Regions from separate parts of the Thauera sp. WB-2 genome, predicted to be linked through region 3. Evidence: riboswitches for the same ligand, from Rfam matches in the RefSeq annotation. Region 3 holds a riboswitch; each other region holds the start of a gene.
The links. Region 3 has a riboswitch for cobalamin ahead of cobO (cob(I)yrinic acid a,c-diamide adenosyltransferase). Riboswitches for the same ligand answer to the same signal wherever they lie in the genome.
Positions count from the first base shown of each region.

Region 1: it holds a riboswitch for cobalamin, as region 3 does, so the genes downstream of both, LQF09_RS03145 (TonB-dependent receptor domain-containing protein) here and cobO (cob(I)yrinic acid a,c-diamide adenosyltransferase) in region 3, are expected to answer to the same signal.
Region 2: it holds a riboswitch for cobalamin, as region 3 does, so the genes downstream of both, LQF09_RS16305 (TonB-dependent receptor) here and cobO (cob(I)yrinic acid a,c-diamide adenosyltransferase) in region 3, are expected to answer to the same signal.

Region 1 covers NZ_CP088935.1:694,135-700,455, forward strand. The annotation lists gene cobT (nicotinate-nucleotide--dimethylbenzimidazole phosphoribosyltransferase) at 1-627, opposite strand, end outside; gene cobU (bifunctional adenosylcobinamide kinase/adenosylcobinamide-phosphate guanylyltransferase) at 683-1,231, opposite strand; cobalamin riboswitch at 1,324-1,557, shown strand; gene LQF09_RS03145 (TonB-dependent receptor domain-containing protein) at 1,698-3,527, shown strand; gene LQF09_RS03150 (FecCD family ABC transporter permease) at 3,559-4,545, shown strand; gene LQF09_RS03155 (ABC transporter ATP-binding protein) at 4,542-5,348, shown strand; gene cobA (uroporphyrinogen-III C-methyltransferase) at 5,584-6,321, shown strand, end outside.
Region 2 covers NZ_CP088935.1:3,558,012-3,564,332, reverse strand. The annotation lists gene LQF09_RS16310 (PepSY domain-containing protein) at 1-73, opposite strand, end outside; gene LQF09_RS16305 (TonB-dependent receptor) at 75-2,171, opposite strand; cobalamin riboswitch at 2,329-2,536, opposite strand; gene LQF09_RS16300 (TonB-dependent receptor) at 2,740-4,008, shown strand; gene LQF09_RS16295 (metal ABC transporter substrate-binding protein) at 4,026-4,919, shown strand; gene LQF09_RS16290 (ABC transporter ATP-binding protein) at 4,916-5,497, shown strand; gene LQF09_RS16285 (ABC transporter) at 5,490-6,281, shown strand.
Region 3 covers NZ_CP088935.1:2,033,695-2,040,015, reverse strand. The annotation lists gene cobN (cobaltochelatase subunit CobN) at 1-2,987, opposite strand, end outside; gene cobW (cobalamin biosynthesis protein CobW) at 2,989-4,065, opposite strand; gene cobO (cob(I)yrinic acid a,c-diamide adenosyltransferase) at 4,130-4,741, opposite strand; cobalamin riboswitch at 4,899-5,119, opposite strand; gene LQF09_RS09275 (methyl-accepting chemotaxis protein) at 5,188-6,321, opposite strand, start outside.

The sequences.
Region 1 (6,321 bases), 1.3 Mb from region 3:
AAGGCCGGCGTCATCCAGCCCGGTGCCGCGGCCGGTGACGTTGTAGAGCTCGGCGTCGTGGTCGGCACCCACCAGGCAATGGGTGATCAGGGACGCCGAGGCGGTGTTGCCGATCCCCATCTCGCCGAAGCCGATGCAGTTGCTGCCGTTGCCGGCGAGTGCATGGGCGATGCCGCGCCCACGCTCGAGGGCGGCGTCGCGCTGCGCCGGCGTCATCGCCGGGCGGTCGATGTAGCTCGCCGTGCCGGGGCCGATCTTGGCGTCGATCAGGCCCGGGCGCTTGCCGAACTCATGATTCACGCCTGCGTCGACCACGCTCAGCCCCAGCCCCATCTGGCGGCTGAAGACGTTGATCGCGGCCCCGCCGGCGAGGAAGTTCTCCACCATCTGCCAGGTCACGTCCTGCGGGTAGGCCGATACCCCGGCGCGTGCCGCGCCATGGTCGCCGGCAAAGACGACGATGTGCGGTTGGTGCAGCTCGGGGGCAGGCGTCTGCTGCACCAGTGCGATCTGTAGCGCGAGCGCCTCGAGCCGCCCGAGCGCGCCCACTGGCTTGGTCTTGCGGTCGATCTTGTGCTGGATGGCAGCGCTGAGCAGGGTGTCGGGCTGGGAGAGCTGGAAGTTCATGATTTACGAATGCCGGGTCGCGGGCCTGCAGGATGCAGACGGAATGAGCGCGAGTTTAGCCGTCCTTGAGCACCAGCGGCAGCCCTGCAGCGACGAACACCACGCGTGGGCACGCTGCCGCAACCGCTTGGTTGAGTCGGCCCGCCTCGTCGCGGAAGAGCCGGCCAAGCGCGGTCTCGGGGACCAGTCCCAGGCCAACTTCGTTGGCGACGAGGATGATGTGCCCCGGCAGGGTCGGCAGCACGGCCAGCAATGCGTCGCGCTCGCGGCGGAAGGCAGGCAAGTCTTCGGCGCTCGCGCCCGGGGGTAGGTGGTGGGCATCGGTGAGCAGGTTGCTCAGCCACAGCGTCAGGCAGTCGACCACCAGGCAGTGCCCGGGGGCGGAGGCTTCGCGCAGCGTGTCCGCGAGCGCAATCGGCGCCTCCACTGTGCGCCAGCCGGCGGGGCGGTCGGCCTGGTGGCGCCGGATGCGCGCAGCCATCTCCGCATCCAGCGCCTCGGCGGTGGCGATCACCGTCACCGCCAGCCCCGACGCCGCCGCCCGGCGCTCGGCCTCGCGGCTCTTGCCGGAGCGGGCGCCACCGAGGATCAGTTCGCATGTCATTGTTCTGGCGGGTCCTTGTGTAGGGAACGTCTGTATCTTATTGCAGTGCACGATACCGCCCCGTACGGTATCATCCGCGCCGACTGCCCCGGAAGGGGCAACGCGTTATCGGTGCCCACGGGCGTTTCTCGCCCAGGGTTAAACGGGAAACAGGTGCGCGGCCCCTCGCAAACGAGGCCGCAATGCCTGTGCTGCCCCCGCAACGGTAAGTGCGCGCAAGGTGGGTCATGCAGCCACTGGGTCCTCGACCCGGGAAGGCGATCCATCCGTCCGGCTCCGCCGGCACAGCGCACGAGCCCGGAGACCGGCCGGAGCGCGAAATGGCGGATGTGCCGCGGGGTGGCGGCGACGGGCGTGGTGGTTTCTCTTTCTGCTCTCTTCGGTTCTACCTGGGTCGTGGTGCGTCCATGTGCTGGATGGCTTGTCGCATGCGGGGACGCATTGCGCAGCTCAGGGAGTCTTTTCGATGAATCTGCGTTATTCCCAACTTGGCCTCTGTATTGGCGGCCTGGCGTCGGCAGTCCTTGCCGTGCCGGTCTACGCTCAGGAGCACATTGCTCCGACGGTTGTCGTTACCGCAACGCGTCAGCCGGTCAAGGCCAACGAACTGCTCGCCGACGTCACCGTGATCGATCGCACCCAGATCGAGCGCGCCGCGGCATCCAACGTCGTCGACCTGCTTGGCCGCCAGCCCGGTGTCCAGTTTGCCCGCAATGGTGGTCCCGGCGCATCGGTCAGCCTCTACCTGCGGGGCACGAAACCGGATCAGACCAAGATTCTGGTCGACGGTGTCCCGTTCAACTCCACTGCCTTGTCGGGTTCGTCGCTGCAGTACCTGTCGCTCAACAACGTAGAGCGTATCGAGATCGTCCGTGGGGCCGCGAGTGCGATCTACGGCGCGGACGCCATTGGCGGAGTGATCAACATCATCACCCGCACGGCTGAGCCCGGGCTGCGCCTGGACGGATATGCCGGTGCTGGCAGTCGGGATACGCGTCAGGGCGATCTGGCAGTGTCGGGTGGGGATGAGCGGTGGCGCTTCCGCCTTCACGTCAACTCGCTGAACACCGATGGCTTTTCGTCCCGCAGGGGCGCCAGCAATCGCGATGCGGATGACGATCGTTACCGCAACGAGGGCTATGGTGGTGCGCTGTCCTTCCATCCTGCCGAGGGGCACGAAGTGGGCGTTTCCTTCCTTGAACAGTCGGGAACGGTGCAATACGACAGTTTTGGCGGTAGCGGCAACTTCGATGACCGTGCGAGCTTCAAGACCTCGGTATTCAACGCATTCGTCCGAAACCGCCTGACCTCGTCGTGGTCCAGTCGCCTGTCGTATGGGCGCACCGACGAGGATCGTGCGGACTACAGCGAGCCCGCGCCCTGGGATCCTTTGGGCATCACCCGGCGGGAGAGCACCAACAAGACCTTGAGTTGGCAGAACGACATCGCGCTGCCGATCGGGACGGGACTTGTCGTGGTCGAACGCTTCGAGCAGGTGGCGCGCCCGCGCGAGACCTTCGCCGAGGGAAATGTGCAGATCGACTCTCTTGGCCTGGGCTGGACTGCCGATCTGGGGCCACATAGCTGGCAGGCAAATGTCCGCCACGACGACCATAGCCGCTACGGGGACAAGCTTACCGGCGGGGTGTCCTACGGCTATCAGCTTGCGCCCGACTTGCGTGCAAGCGCAGGCGTCAGCAAGGCATTCAAGAGTCCGAGCCTTGACCAGCTCTACAACGTCTCCTACGGCAATCCGGACCTGAAACCGGAGAATGCGCTTAATCGCGAACTGGGGCTGACCTGGGCAAGCGGTAACCAGCTGGTTTCCGCGACCTATTTCATCAACACGATCGAGGACATGATCGGCTGGAGCGGCGGCTACGCGAACGTAGACAAGGCCAGGATCCGTGGCCTCACGCTCGCCTATGCGCTCAACGTCGATGGTTGGGACTTCGCAGCCAACGCGGACTTCCTCGATGCAAAGGACCGTACGACCGGGTTCCGGCTGGGGCGGCGTGCCAAGCAGTCGATGAATGTCTCTGCCACGCGAACGATTGGGGCATGGACGCTTGGTGGGGAGTGGGCGCTGGTCGGGTCGCGGTACGACACCAACTTCGAAACCAACCGGCTCGGCGGCTACGGACTCGTTAACCTGACCGCACGCTATGCAATCGATCGCGACTGGTCAGTCGAGGCGCGCGCAGACAATGTGTTCGACAAGCAGTATGAGACGGCGCGTGGCTATGGAACACCGGGTGCTGGCGTGTTCATCGGTGTGCGCTATGCGCCGCGCTGAGTCCTGAAGTCGCGCATTCGGGGGCCCGGCCATGTCATGTCGTCGCCGGCACGTGCTTTCGCTGATCGCGCTTGCAGCGCTGGGCTGCGGCGCATTGTTCGCAGCGCTGGTGGCGGGTGAGATTCCGATGGGGCTTGCAGATGTTGCTGCCGCTTTGAGTGGCGCGCAGCATCTGCAGGCCGCCATCATCCTCGAGCTCCGCCTCCCCCGCGCCGTCGCGGCGTTCGTCAGTGGCGGCCTGCTCGCCACCGCGGGCGCGCTCATGCAGGTGCTGCTGCGCAACCCGCTTGCCGACCCCTACATCCTTGGCATCTCGGGTGGGGCGGCGGTGGGGGCGCTGGGAGCAATCACGCTCGGGGCAGCGGCGTTCTGGATCGATGCGATGGCCTTTGCCGGTGCACTCACGGCGATGCTGGTGGTGTTCGGCCTGGCGCACGGCGACGGCAGCTGGACGCAGACGCGGCTGTTGCTCACCGGCGTCATCGTCGCGGCCGGCTGTGGCGCGGCGGTGTCGATGATGCTGGCGCTGGCATCGGATACGCGGGTGATGCCGATGCTGTTCTGGATGATGGGCGACGCCAGCGCGGCGGCGCGGCCGTGGCCGGCAGTGGTCGTGCTGGTACTGGCGCTGCTGGCGGTGATGCCGTTCGCGCGTGATCTGAACGTGCTCGCGCGTGGCGAGCTTACGGCGCGTGCGCTCGGCGTGCGCGTGCAACGGCTGCGCATCGTGCTCTACGTGCTGGCCTCGCTGCTTACCGCCACCGCGGTCACGCTGGTTGGCTCGGTGGGTTTCGTTGGCCTCATCGTGCCGCACCTGGTGCGGCTCGTCCTCGGCAATGACCAGCGCGTGCTCATCCCCGCGGCGGCGCTGGTGGGCGGCACCCTGCTCACCCTGGCCGACACCGCGGCGCGCACCATGCTGGCGCCGCAGCAACTGCCGGTCGGCGTGCTCACCGCGATGATCGGCGTGCCGGTGTTCCTGTTCCTGCTTTCGCGCAGTCCGCGCAGCAGCACATGAACGCCGCGCGCCGCCTGCCCGTCGATGCCGCACCCTTGCTCGAGGCCGAACGCCTCGCACTGCAGGTGGGAGAGCGCTGGCTGTGCTGCGAGTTCAGCCTGAGCCTGGCCGCGGGCGAGTGCCTGGTGCTGCTCGGGCCCAACGGCGCTGGCAAGACCACGCTGTTGCATACGCTCGCCGGCCTGCGCGAGCCCACGGTGGGGCAGGTACGCCTGGGCGGCCTGCCGTATGCGGCGTGGCCTGCACTCGAGGCCGCGCGCTATCGCGGTCTGCTCGCCCAGCAGCAGCCCGACCCCTTCGCCGCCGGTGTGCTTGAGACCGTGCTGGTGGGGCGCCACCCGCACCTCGGGCGCTGGGGCTGGGAGAGTGCGGAGGATGTTGCGATCGCGCGCCGGACGCTGGCCGAGGTGGGGCTGGCGGGCTTCGAGCAGCGCGCGGTGCATACGCTGTCGGGCGGCGAGCGCCAGCGCGTGGCGATCGCCGCACTGCTGACGCAGGCGCCGCGGCTGTTCCTGCTCGACGAGCCGCTCAACCACCTCGATCTGCACCACCAGATCGCCACACTCGAGCTGTTCCAGCGCCTGGTGCGCGAGCCTGGAACGGGGCGCGGCAGCGTGATGGTGCTGCACGACATCAACCTTGCTGCACGCTATGCCGACCACATCATCCTGCTCGATGGCCGCGGCGGAGTGATTGCCGGTGACCGCGACGCTGTGCTGCGTGCCGACCTGCTTGGCCAGGCTTTTGGTCACCCATTGCGCCGCATCGAGCACGAAGGGCGGGTGGTGTTCCTGCCGGACTGAGGTGCCCCGGCGAGTGAAGCCGTTGAAGCTGATGCAGAGGCCGAGCGCGTCTGCCCGGATGCGCGCCACAGAAGGCGCCTTAGCCTGTGGCCGAGCGTGCATTGCGCGTCGTAAGGACGTACGCTCTCGCCCTCTGGACGCGACCTGGCACGCCGGGCGGCGTCATCGACATGAAGCTGGACGCATTTGACATCGCCGCAGGGGCGAAGGCGGCGGCCGGTATGGAGCAATTGACATGACTATTCCCGATCTTGCCGTTCATCGTCCCGGTCCCCAGCCCGGCTGGGTGTATCTGGTGGGGGCAGGCCCTGGTGATCCGGAGCTGTTCACGCTGCGCGGTGCGCGACTGGTGGCCGGGGCGGATGTCGTCGTGTACGACAACCTCGTTAGCCCAGCCATCGTCGAGCTCGCGCCTGCCGCGGCGGAGCGGATCTACGTCGGCAAGAAGGCCGCCGACCACTCGCTGCCTCAGGACGAGATCAACCAGCTGCTGCTGGAGCTCGCGCAGCAAGGCAAGCGTGTCGTGCGCCTGAAAGGCGGCGACCCCTTCATCTTCGGTCGTGGGGGCGAGGAGATGGAGGTGCTGGTCGATGCGGGCATCCCGGTCGAGGTCATCCCCGGCGTAACCGCGGCGGCGGGTGTCGCGGCGTACGCGGGCATTCCGCTCACTCACCGCGACCACGCCCAGTCCGTCGTGTTCGCAACCGGCTTCCTCAAAGAGGGCAAGGTCGACCTCGACTGGCCGATGCTGGCGCGTCCGCATCAGACTGTGGTGATCTACATGGGCATTTCGCGGTTGGCCGATATCTGTGCGCAGTTCGTCGCCCACGGCCTGCCGCCGGAGACGCCGGCCGGGGTCATTGAGCGCGGTACCACGCACGCCCAGCGCGTGGTGGTGGCCGACCTCGCCACCCTGGCGCAGCGTGTGCTGGAAGAAGGTGTGCGCCCGCCCTCGCTGACGGTGATCGGCAGC
Region 2 (6,321 bases), 1.5 Mb from region 3:
CCATCAGGCCGAGCCCGACGCCCAGCCAGCGGTGGGCCAGATGCAGCCAGCGCGCAAGTCTGCCTTGGGTCATGTCAGAACTTCAGCTCGGCGACCAGCTCGAAGCGCCGCGGTTCGCCGAGGATGAACTGGTTGTTGTAGGTGCGTGTCGCGTACACCTTGTCGGCGAGGTTGCGGCCGAGCAGGCGCAGCGTGGTGCGCGCATCCATCTGCCAGGCGATGCTCGCGTCCGCGACCGTATAGGCTCCAATTGCCAGCGAGTTGGCATTGTTAGCGTAGCTCTTGCCGACGTGGCGCAGCCCGACAGAGGTCTGTACCGCGCCGATGCGATAGTGGCCCCAAAGGTTGGCGACCAGGGTGGGTACGTTGGCGGGCACCTTGCCGGCCCGCGAGACCGCAACGCCGCCGACGCGTTCGTTGAACTCGGTGAACTCGGCCTGCAAGCGGGTGATGTTGCCCTCCAGGCGCAGGCTCTTCCACGGAGTGATCGCAGCAGCCAGCTCAACGCCTTGCGAGTACTGGCTGCCGCCCTGGATCGAAAGGGCCGAGTTGTCGGGGTCGCGGGTGATGATGTCGTCCTTGTCGATGCGGTAGAACGCGGCCGTCCACTCGCCGCGCCCGTCGGCCAGCCTTTGCTTGACGCCAACTTCGACCTGCTTGCCGCGGGTCAGCTTGAAGTCGGCGTTGGCCAGGTTGAGCGAGATCATCGATGTGACCGGGTCATGGCCGGTCGCGTAGTTCGCATACAGGCTGGTGTCGTGGCTCAGGAAGTGGGTGAGGCCGACACGCCAGGCGTTGCCCTTGAGCGTGCGGCTGAAGTCGGTGCCTGCCACCAGTTCGTCGCGGTCCACGCGGGCGCGGTCGTGGCGGAAGCCGGCGAGCACGAGCCAGCGCTCGCCGAGCTGCCAGGCGTCCTCGGCATAGAAGCCGTGCAGGGTCGATGCGGTATCGAACTTGGCCAGCGTCGGGTCGGGGCTGAGCCAGTTGCCATGTTGCGGATCGCGGATGCTGACGTTCGACGACCCGCTGTAGGGTGAGTTGTTGATGTGGCGGAAGTCCACGCGGGCAGCCTCCCAGCCGACCACCGCGCGGTGTGCGCCGTGCTTCAGTGCTGCCTCGAGCCGGTTGCCGGTCTGTACCAGTTCGTGCTGGATATGCAGGTAGTCGCTGCGCTCCACCCGGTCGGCGGCGAGGTTGAGCCTGTAGTTCTCGATGTTCATCCAGCGCCGCTGCGACTCCAGGCGGTAGATCTCGTTGCTCAGCGCGATCCGCTCGTCGAGCTGCCAGTCGGCACGCGCGCGCAGGCGGGTGTCCTCATAGCGGATCACGGCATCTGCGGCGTTGTAGTTCTCGCGCCTGAGCTCGGGCAGGATGCGGCCGTTGTCATGCGGCGTGCCCCAGTAGCGCTCGGGGTACTGCACGCTGTGGTCTGCGGTCAGGTCGATGCGCAGGTCGCTGCGGGGCTGCAGGCGCAGGCGGTTCATGATCTTGCCGCCGTGCGAGTTGCCGAGGTCGCGGTAGCCGTCGATGTGGGTCCCGTAGGCATCGACGCGGTAGGAGGCGATTTCGCCGAGTGCGCCGGTGGCACCAAGGCCGAGCCGTTTCACGCCATCGCTGCCGGCGGCGACCATGAGCTCCTGCGCAGCAACGCGGCTGGGCTCCTTGCGTACGGCGTTGATGGTCGCCCCCACGGTGCCGCTGCCGAACACCACCGATGCCGGGCCGTGCAGCACTTCGACGCGTTCATAGCCCCAGGCGCTGCCAGGATAGTTCTGGGTGCCTGCCCCGGTCTGAATGCGTATGCCGTCTTCGGCGATGCCGACCGAGTTGGTGCCGGTGTAGCCGCGTGCCGAGAACGACAGGCCGCCGGTGCCGCCTGAGCCGATGTCCGTGATGCCGGTGGCGCGCGTGATGGCCTCGCGCACCTGGAAGTCGCCGCGCTCCTGCATCTGTGTGCTGTCCACGCTGCTTGTCGTGGCCGGCAGTTCGCGCGCGGCGACGCCCGCGCGGCTACCGGTGGTGCTCGGTTCGTCCAAGTACAGGCTGGGGGCGTCGCGGTTGGCGCTGACCTCGACCGGTGACAGCGTCACCTGCGCGAAGACCGGCGCATGAACGACAAGCGCAATGGCTGCCGCAAGACGGGTGGGGGGAAAGCGGAATCGTTTTGCCATGTTGGAGGTCCGGTGCGGGCAGGGCGGATCTCCGACGGACAGGCGTGCGGCGCCATGCGCACGGACGCGCCGTGCACTGCACTCGAGCCGTCAGGAAAACGAGCAAGTGAAATGGTGTGAGCCATGCCTCTTGTCAGGGACACCCCGCCCCAAACTGTTGAAGGTGATGTGCATGGCAGGTCTCCTGGCTCACGGGTCATCGCCTTGCGCCAGCCTTCCCGGAAAGATTCCAGTGGCAGAGAGGGCGCAGGACTCGCCGATTACAGTTGCGGGGGCAGCTCCGGGTTGAGCGCGCGGGGCGCGGCACCGGATTCCCTTTTCATGTCTGCTGGTTAGGGCAGACAACCATGAACGGCGCGCAGGTTAGCGTGCCGGTCGACGGGCTGTCAAACCTGCGCGCTCGTGCAGCCTGCAGGGTGTTGCCATGCTTGTGCATCCCGATGGTGTCGCCCGGGTGGCACGCCATCGATGCTATCAGTTTATTGCAACATACTTGCAAAAACGAAGACAGGCCCCTACCATCGCGGCCTCATCGGCTCACGGCCCTGACTTCCATCCGAGGTTGAACATGCACAACATCCTTCGTCCTGCTGCGCTGGCACCCCTTGCCCTGGCGCTTTTCGCCGCCGCACCCTTGCCTGTGCAGGCACAGTCCTCGCTCAAGCTCGGCGAGGTCGAGCTCGACGCATCGCTCACGCTCGACGGGATCTTCGCCCGCCGTTACTCCGGCAAGGAGGGTACGCCGGCAGGGTTCGGCCATGCCCACGGCGACGAGGACCATGGCCACCACCACGGCCATTCGCACGCACTCGAGAACGGCTTCAACGCCGGACATTCCGAGATCGGTCTGCGTGCGCGCACCGACCTGTTCGACGGCGTGCTCACCATCGGTTTCGACGACGAGGATGTGAAGGTCGAGGAGGCCTACCTCGTCACCCGCGCACTGCCGGCCGGCCTGCGCGTCAAGGCAGGCAAGTTCCTGTCCGACATCGGCTACGTCAACAGCCGCCATCCGCACGACTGGTCCTTCGTCGAGCGTCCTTTGGTAAACCAGTACCTGTTTGGTGACCACGGGCTGCTCGAGCGCGGCGTACAGCTCAGCTACACGCTGCCCACGCGCAGCTTCGCGATGCTCGGGGTCGAAGTGCTGCAGGGCAACGGCGAAGGCCTGGACCGCTACGACGACGGCGCCCTGTCCGCGCGCAAGAGCGGCCCGCGGCTGCTGACCGCATTCGCCAAGTTCGGTCCAGATCTTGGCGACCGCTATGCGCTGCAGGCGGGGGTGTCTGGCGGTACGTCACGCCAGAACGTGCGCGTCGATGCCCACGGCGACCACACCCACTACATCGACGGCGATGCCTGGTTCGCCGGCGCCGACCTGATGTACCGCTACGACGCCGGCCGCTCGCATGGCGAAGGCAACTGGCGTATCGGCGGCGAGTACTACTACGTCGAGCGCGATGTCGGTGCTGGCGGCGGCAACCGTGCGCGCTGGCTGAACTACACCGAGAAGCAGGACGGCGCCTACATCGAGGCTGTGTATGGCTTTGCGCCGCGCTGGGAGGCAGGCGTGCGCGCCGAAGCGCTTGGCCTGAACAACAAGGTCGTCAAGTTCCATCCGCGCGCACTCGGCGAAGAGGACAGCTCCTATCGTTACAGCGCACAAGTCACCTGGCGCGCGCGCGAAACGGTCTTCGTGCGTGCTCAGCTCACCCGCGAGGACTTCGCCGGTCAGCGTGCCCACGGCAGCGAGGCGGCGGTGGCGCAGGACGGCAGCTGGATGTTCATGCTCCAGCTCAACGCGTTGTTCGGTAGCCATCCGGCGCACCGCTTCTGAGCTGGCGAGGCGTCCTGATGAAAGCCTTCCTCGCTGCCGTGGCCGTGGCCTTCGGTATCGCGCTGGCGCCTTCGGCCGCGCTGGCTGAGGCGCCACGCCTGATCGTGGTTGCCACCACGCCGTCGATGGGCGTCATCGCGCGCACGGTCGGCGGCGATCGTGTCGATGTGCAGGTGCTGGTCGCGCCCGACCGCGATGCGCACACGCTCAATGCGCGTCCGAGCATGATCGCGCACTTGCGGCGGGCCGACCTCGTGCTGGCGGTCGGCGCCCAACTCGAGGAGGGCTGGTTGCCGGCGGCGCTCGACGCAGCCGCCAACCCCCGCCTGCGCAAGGGGCAGCCCGGGTATTTCGCTGCCGCCGAGCCGCTTCACCTGCGCCCGACCCGCTTCGACCCGGCGCTGGGCGGCCATGTGCATGGCGAGGGGAACCCGCACCTGAACCTGTCGCCGCCGCGCATGATCACTGTTGCTCATGCCTTCGCCGACCGCCTCGCGGCGCTGGCGCCCGAGTCTGCGCCCGCTTTCGAGGCCGCTGCGGCCGCTTTCGAGGATGCGTTGCGCAGCCGCCTGCCCGCGCTGCGGGCGCGGTTCGGTGCGCCGCTGCGCCTGGTTGCGCATCACGAGGAGTTCGACTATTTCGCCGAATGGCTGCCGGTCGAGCTGGTCGGCTTCGTCGAGGAGAAGCCCGGCGTGCCGCCCGGCCCCGCGCATCTGGCGCGTCTGATCGAGCAGCAGCGCGGCCAGGTCGGCACGATCGTGCTCGCCAACTACCAGCCGCAGGCGCCGGCACGACGGGTTGCCGATGAACTCGGCTGGCCGCTGCATGCGCTTGCACTCGAGCCCGCGACGGCCGACGCCGAGAGCTACTTCGCTCTCATCGAGCACTGGGTGGACAGCCTCGCGCAATGAGTGCGGCGGCGCTGCTCCAGGCGCGCGGCCTGCAAGCGGGGCTCGCTGCGCCCCTGTTCGCAGCGCTCGACCTTGCGCTGCAGGCGGGTTCCGTCACCCTCGTGAGCGGGGACAACGGGGTTGGCAAGAGCAGCCTGATGCGCACCTTGGCCGGGGAGCAGGCGCCCTTCGCCGGCACGGTGCAGCGTGCGCACGCCCTGCGCGTCTGCCATTTCAGCCAGCACGCTGCGCAGCTGCCGGCGGGGCCGTTCAGCGTCGCCGACCTGCTTGCCCTGGCGGGCATGCCCGAACTCGCGCACGCGTGGGTGCCGGACGACCGTGGCCAGCGTGTTGACCGGCTCAGCGGCGGCCAGCGCCAGCGTCTGCTGCTCGCAATGGCGCTCGCCACGCCCTGCGATCTGCTGCTCCTCGATGAGCCGACCCAGTATCTCGATGCAGCGAGCCGCCATGTCTTCGTGGCTTGGCTGACGACCGCCTCGGCGCGTGCCGGCGGCCCTGCGATCGTGGTCGTCACGCACGACGCCGAGACCGTCGAGTCCGCACATCACGTCCGCCTCCAGGCCATCACCGATGCTTGAACAGCTACTGCTCTTTGCGCCCGGCTTCGTGCTCGGCCTGTTCATGTCTGCCGTGCTCGCGGCGCTCGGCGTAATCCTGCGCCTGCGCGACGAGGCGCTGTCGGCTTTCAGCCACGCACAGGTCGCAGTGCTCGGCGCAATGCTCGCCGCCATCGCTGGCTGGCCGCTACTCATCGGTGCCTGGGGGCTGGCGATGCTGGTGGCCGTTGCGGGCCTGTGGCTCATCAAGCCAGTCGCGGCCGTGGCGAGTTCGCGTCATCTCCTCGTCCTGCTGCTGGCATGGAGTGCTTGTCTGCTGCTCGCTGACAACCACGCCCAGGCACGGCTGTTGTCGGCCTCCGCGGTCGAGGGGCAGTTGCTGCTCGTGCAATGGCGGGACGCCGTCGCCCATGGTGTCGTCGGTGCGCTTGGTGCCGCCGTGCTCGGCGGCGTGTCCAAGGCCTTGCTGGCTCATCAGCTGCTGCCCTGGCTGCCCGGCGCTCCCGGACGTGCGCATGCGCTCGCGCGCGAGCTCGCCGTGGTAGCGATCCTCGCCACCGGCGCCCTGGCCAGCGGCATCTTCGTCACCTTGGCGCTCGTGCTCATCCCGGCCTGGTCGGTGTGGGCAAGTGCCAGAGGTTTGCGCGCCGCAGTGCTGCAGGCCGCCATATTGGGCGCGAGCGCTCATGTGCTGGCCTTCGGCCTCGCGCTCGTGCTCGACCAGGTCTATCCGGCGGTGATGATCGTGGTGCTTGCACTCATGGCGGCAGCCGCGTCGCTGCGCAGAAAAGCCCTCGGCCGCTAGTCTGGATCCGCCTGCGTGAGGCGGTGTGCGACCTCGCAGC
Region 3 (6,321 bases):
ATGCGGGCGCGGATCGGGTTCACATCGGCGGGTTCGTCGAGCGCGGCGACCGCCTGCACCGCGGCATCGAACAGGCGGATGACGTTGGCAAAGGCGTCGCGGAAGAAGCCCGACACGCGCAGCGTGACGTCGATGCGCGGGCGGTCGAACAGCGACATCGGCAGGATCTCGAAGTCGCTCACGCGATGGCTGCCGTCGGCCCATTTCGGACGCACGCCGATGAGGGCGAAGGCCTGGGCAATGTCGTCACCACCGGTGCGCATGGTTGCCGTGCCCCACACCGACAGCCCGATGGCACGCGGGAAATCGCCATGCTCCTGCACATGGCGCTCGACCAGGCGCTCGGCCGAGCGCAGGCCCAGGGTCCAGCTTGTCTGGGTGGGTACGGCGCGGGTATCGACCGAATAGAAGTTTCGCCCGGTGGGCAACACGTCGGGCCGGCCGCGGGTCGGTGCCCCGCTCGGCCCGGCCGGCACGAAGCGCCCGCACAGGCCGCGCATGAGCTGGTACAGCTCCTGCTCGCCGCAGGCATCGAGACGCGGCTTGAGCTCGGCGTCGATGCGCGCAAGCACGGCACGCGTCGCCGGCCAGGCCATGTCGTCTGCAGCGGGCAGGCCGTGATCGAGCACCTGCAAGGCCAGCAATTCGAGACGTTCGCGCGTATCGCCGGTGGTGCGCCATGCGCCTGCATCCACTTGCGCCAGCGCCGCCGGGCGCGGCCCCTCCCAGGCTGCGGCCCAGTCGGCATCGAGCGGATCAAAGCCCGTACCGAGTTCGAGATCGGCGGCGAGCGCGCGCGTCAGCCCCTGGCGCGCGCCCTGCCCGTCGCCAGCGGGATGGCGTGCCAGGGCGAGCAGCGTGTCGCGGCGAAGGCGGCCGGTGGGCGATTGGCCGAACACGTGCAGGCCGTCGCGGATCTGCGCCTCCTTGAGTTCGCACAGGTAGGCGTCGGTGCGGTTGAGCAGCAGTTGCTCGTCCTCGGTCGTGGCCGGCGCGGCCAGGCCGAGGTCGCGGTGCAAGTCGTGGCGCAGGATGTGGTCGAGGATCTGGCGGCGCAGCAGGTCGGCGCGGCTGCGGTCGAGCATGACCGCCTCGTAGTACTCGTCGACCATGCGCTCGAGGTCGCGCGTCGGGCCGTAGCTCTCGGCACGCGTCAGCGGCGGCATCAGGTGGTCGATGATGACCGCCTGCGCACGGCGCTTGGCCTGAGTGCCCTCACCCGGATCATTGACGATGAAGGGATACAGGTGCGGCATCGGCCCGAACACCAGATCCGGCCAGCACGTCTCGGACAGCGCAACGCTCTTGCCCGGCAGCCATTCCAGGTTGCCGTGCTTGCCCACGTGCACGATGGCATCGCAGCGCCAGTGCGCGCGCAGCCACAGGTAGAAGGCAAGGTAATGATGCGGCGGCACGAGGTCGGGATCGTGGTAGCTCGCCATCGGGTCGAGCTGGTAACCGCGCGCGGGCTGGATGCCAACGAAGACCTGGCCGCAGCGCAGGCCGGCGATCAGGAAGCGCCCTTGACGCAGCATCGGGTCGGTTTCGGGCGCCCCCCAGCGCTGGACGATGGCCTCACGGCAGGCCGCCGGCAGGCACTTGAGGAAGCTCAGGTAGTCGGCCAGCGCCAGGCTCTGCTGCGCCGGTCGCAGCGTCCAGTTGTCGGGGTCGTTGGTGATGCCCGCGCGCAGCTGCGCCATCAGCGCCTCGCCGTCGGCAGGACGGTCGGACACCGCGTAGCCCTCGGCCTGCAGGCGATCGAGAATGGCGAGCACCGAGGCCGGGGTATCGAGGCCGACGCCGTTGCCCAGCCGGCCGTCGCGCACCGGGTAGTTGGCGAGGATGAGGGCAAGGCGCTTGTCAGCGTTGGCCAGGGTGCGCAACCGGCACCAGCGCTGCGCCAGTTCGGCCACGAAATCCATGCGCCCGGGCTCGGGGCGGTACTGCACGACGTCGCTCTGCGTCGCCTCGCAGCGGTGGTCGAGCCCCTTGAAGCTGACCGCACGCGTGATGATGCGGCCGTCGACCTCGGGCATGGCGATGTGCATGGCGATGTCGCGCGGCGCCAGCCCGTGGGGGTCGGCGCGCCATAGTGCCTCGTTGCCGCCGGAGAGCACCAATTGCAGTACCGGCACGTCGCCCGCAAGCGCATGGTCGCCGGGCTCGTCGAGCGCGGCGCGCGAGAACGCGGTGGTGTTGAGGATGAGCGCTGCGCCCTGCTCGATCGCCAGCGCACGCAGGCTGTCGATGCACTGCGGATCCTTGAGCGAGGTTACGGCGAGCGGCAGCGGATTCATGCCGCGCGCCTGCAAGGCGGCGCACAAGGCGGCGAAGGCGGCGGTGTTGCCGGCCTGCAGATGGGCACGGTAGAACAGCACGGGCACGCAGGGTGCACCGTTCTCCCAGTCGGCCTGCCAGTGCGCGAGCTCTCCGAAATCGTGCGCAGGATGGAAGACCGCCACCGCGGGCAAGGGGCGCGGCGGTTCGGGCACATCATCCAGGCCAAAGAACTGCGCACCGATGAAACGATAGAAATTGCGCGCATTCGCCGGCCCGCCCTCGCGCAGGTAGCGCCATAGCGTGCGTGCAAGCTCGACGTCGACACTGCCCTTCATGAGCAGGTTGGTGTCCTCGGTCGCGTCGCCCGAGAACATCACCAGCGCGATGCCATGTGCCCGGCACACCTGGCCAACCTGCTCGGTGCCGTAGGGCCAGTAGCTCTCACCGCCGAGATGGTCGATGACGACCACCCGCGCATGCTGCAGCACCTCGTCGAGGTAGAGGTCCACCGACGCAGGCTGACGCAGATGCAGGAGGTTGGCCAGGCGCACGCTCGGGAACCCCTCCCCGGGGCAGGCCGCGGCGAGCAGGGCCAGGGTTGTGTCGGCAGCGCTGAGGATGACGATGTCAGCCGGGTCCTGCGCGATGCGCGTGACCACCGAGTCGTCCTCCACGAAGCCTCCGGCCTGTGCCGCCAGCAGGTGCATGTCAGGCGGTCTCGACCGCTTCGGCAACGGCGAGCGCAGCCGCCAGAGCGCTGGCGTCGAGGTCCTCGCCGATCAGCACCAGGCGGGTACGCGGCGTCTCGTCCGCCAGCCAGCGCCGGTCGAAGTAGCTGTCGAAGCGCCGGCCGACGCCATGCACGACCAGGCGCATCGGCTTGCCCGGCAGGGCCACGAAGCCCTTGATGCGATAGATGGTGTGGGCCTGAACCAGATCATGGAGGATGGCAAGCAGGCGCTCGCGATCGACCGCGGGCAGCTCGACCGAGACCGACTGGAAGGCGTCGTGGTCATGGTCGTGGGCGTCGCCCTCTTCATGGTCGTGGTGGCTCGCACGCAGGTGGATGTTGTCCTCGGCGGCAGCGCCCAGGCCAAGGACGAGGTCGAGGTCGATACGCCCGTGCTCGCTCGCGACCACCTTCACTGCAGGCGGCAGTTCCTCGCGTACCAGGGCCTCGACGGTAGCGCGTGCCGTCTCGTCGGCAAGATCGGTCTTGGACAGGATCACCAGATCGGCTGCCGACAGCTGGTCCTCGAAAAGCTCGTGCAGCGGCGACTCGTGGTCGAGGTTGGGGTCGGCTCGGCGCTGCGCGTCCACCGCCTGCGGGTTGGCCGCGAACTGGCCGGCCGCGGCGGCGGGCACGTCCACCACGGTGATCACCGCGTCCACAGTGCAGGCGTTGCGGATCTCGGGCCAGTTGAAGGCCTGCACCAGCGGCTTGGGCAGGGCGAGGCCGGAGGTCTCGATGAGGATGTGGTCGATGTCGTCGCGGCGTGCGATGAGCTCGCGCATCACCGGGTAGAACTCCTCCTGAACGGTGCAGCACAGGCAACCGTTGGCCAGCTCATAGAGCTGGCCAGCACGCTCGCCTCCCTCATCCTCGCAGCCGATGCCGCAGCCGCGCAGGATCTCACCGTCGATGCCGAGTTCACCGAACTCGTTGACGATGACGGCGATTCGCCGCCCGCCCGCATGGGCGAGGATGTGGCGCAGCAGGGTCGTCTTGCCGCTGCCGAGGAAGCCAGTGACGATGGTGGCGGGGATCTTGGGGCGAATGCTCATCGGGATGCTCCGGGGGCGCGAGGGTGTGATCGCAGGATGTGTGCGGCAGGCAAGCGCCAGGCGCTCAGAAGTCGATGCCGGCCTGGGCCTTCACCCCGGCCTTGAAGGCGTGCTTGCGGTCGGCGATCTCGCTGACCGTGTCGGCCAGGTCGACGAGTTCGGGCTTGGCTGCGCGACCGGTAATGATCACGGTCTGCTTCGGCGGGCGCGCGCGCACCGCGGCGAGCACCTGTTCGGTGTCGAGGTAGTTGTACTTGAGCATGTAGGTGAGCTCGTCGAGCACGACGAGGCTCAGCGCCGGGTCGGCGAGCATGGCGACGGCCTGCGCCCAGGCTTCGTCGGCGGCGCGCTTGTCGGCGTCCCAGTTCTGCGTGTTCCAGGTGAAGCCGGTGGCCATCGCGTGGTAGCGCACGGCGCAGGCGCCCGGGTTGCGCTGCAGGAAGGCCACCTCGCCGGTAGCATGGGTGCCCTTGATGAACTGCACCACGCCCGCTTGCTGGCCATGGCCGAGTGCACGATAGAGGGTGCCGAAGGCGGAGGTCGTCTTGCCCTTGCCGTTGCCGGTGATCAGGATGACGATGCCGCGTTCTTCCTGCGCGCGCTCGATGGCCGCATCGACCACCTCCTTCTTGCGCTGCATGCGTTCATTGTGGCTGTGCTTCCTGTTCTCATCCATCGTTCCGCGCTCCAAGTCTTCCAAGGTGTAAGCGGAGGGCGGAACAATGGCGACAGCATGAACGCGTGCGATACCGCAGAGACTCGGATCGGGCAGGACGCGGGCGGATCATGGATCCGCTCAAGCAGTCGGCATTTGCCCGCACCCCGGGGCACTTACCTGTCTGATCGAGCGGGTCGGTCTTCTGGCTCACCTTCGTCCGGTTGCCATCGCCTTCCCGGAGCAGTGTGCTCCAGTGGCATTGATTGATGGCACCGTCAGGCTTACAGCAGCGGGGGCTGCGCCGGAATGGCGGGCCTATGGCCTCGCTTCACCGGACTTCCCGTTTCACACCCGGATGAGGACTCATCCAGGCGCTCCCGTTCGATACGGGGCGGACTATACGCCGCCGCAGTCCCACAGGGCAAGCCGTCTTGCTGCCGGCATGCCCCATGCGGGTATTCAGTTCAGTCGGCGATGAGGGATTCGGCAGGCACACCGACCCGCACATTGCCCCAGTGCCGGCCACCCACCATGATCGGCATGGCGATGTCGCACAGCACCTCGCCGGTGTCACGCAGATAGGTCTGCAACAACATCGACTCGGTATTGCGCGCCGCGCGCAGCTCGGGTGGGCGGTCGAACTTGCGGCAGGTACGGTTGCCGACCAGATCAGCCTCGTAATTGCCGGTCAACGGCTTGGAAAACTTGCTGTTGTGGGTCGACAGGTAGCTGTCGGTATTGACCGCCACGGCAAACGCTGCGCCTTGCGCGGCATTGAGGCTGCCGTCGAGGATGGCCTGGCAGCGGCGGGTGAACTCCTCGCCCCAGCTCACCTTGAACTTGGGCGGGTTGGTGCCGGCCATCGGCGTATAGCGACGATCGAAGACATCGACGTGGTTGGCCGCCATCTGCTCGAGCTGTTCCTGGATGCGGTCGCGGAAGATGCGGGTCTGGTCGACCACCTGGTCAAAGGTCCCGCGGCCGATCTTGAAGCGCGACACCAGTTCCTGTACCGCCTCGGTCGCCTTGGTCAGCCCGACCGTTCGCTGCTCGCTGTCCTGCATCTGCTCGCCAACCTTGGCCGACAGCTGGTTGATGGCGGTGACACTCTCGTGCACGCGGGCATTGGTGCTGCTCAACGACTCCATCGCGCTGGCGATCTGGCTCAGCTGCTGTCCCGTGGCTTCGAACTCGCCGACCATGTGCTCGAACTGACGCGCAGAGCGCTCGACCACCGTCCGCGTATCCTGCACGTCGACATTGATGATCTCGTTCTCGCTGCGGGTGTTCGCCACCAGGCCCAGCATGCCATTGATGTTGCCCACGATCTCCTCGGTGGCCTTGTTGACGCGCTCGGCCAGCTTGCGCACCTCATCCGCGACCACGGCAAAGCCACGCCCCGCCTCGCCGGCACGCGCTGCCTCGATCGCGGCATTGAGCGCCAGCAGATTGGTCTGGTCTGCGATCTCGCGAATCAGCACGGCGATCTGCTTGACACTCTCCGAACGCGTGGACAGGTCGTCCACCGTGGTGTTGAACCTGAGCACCTTGTCGCTGACGGTGTTGATCTTGCCCGCAATCTCCTGCATCTCGACCAG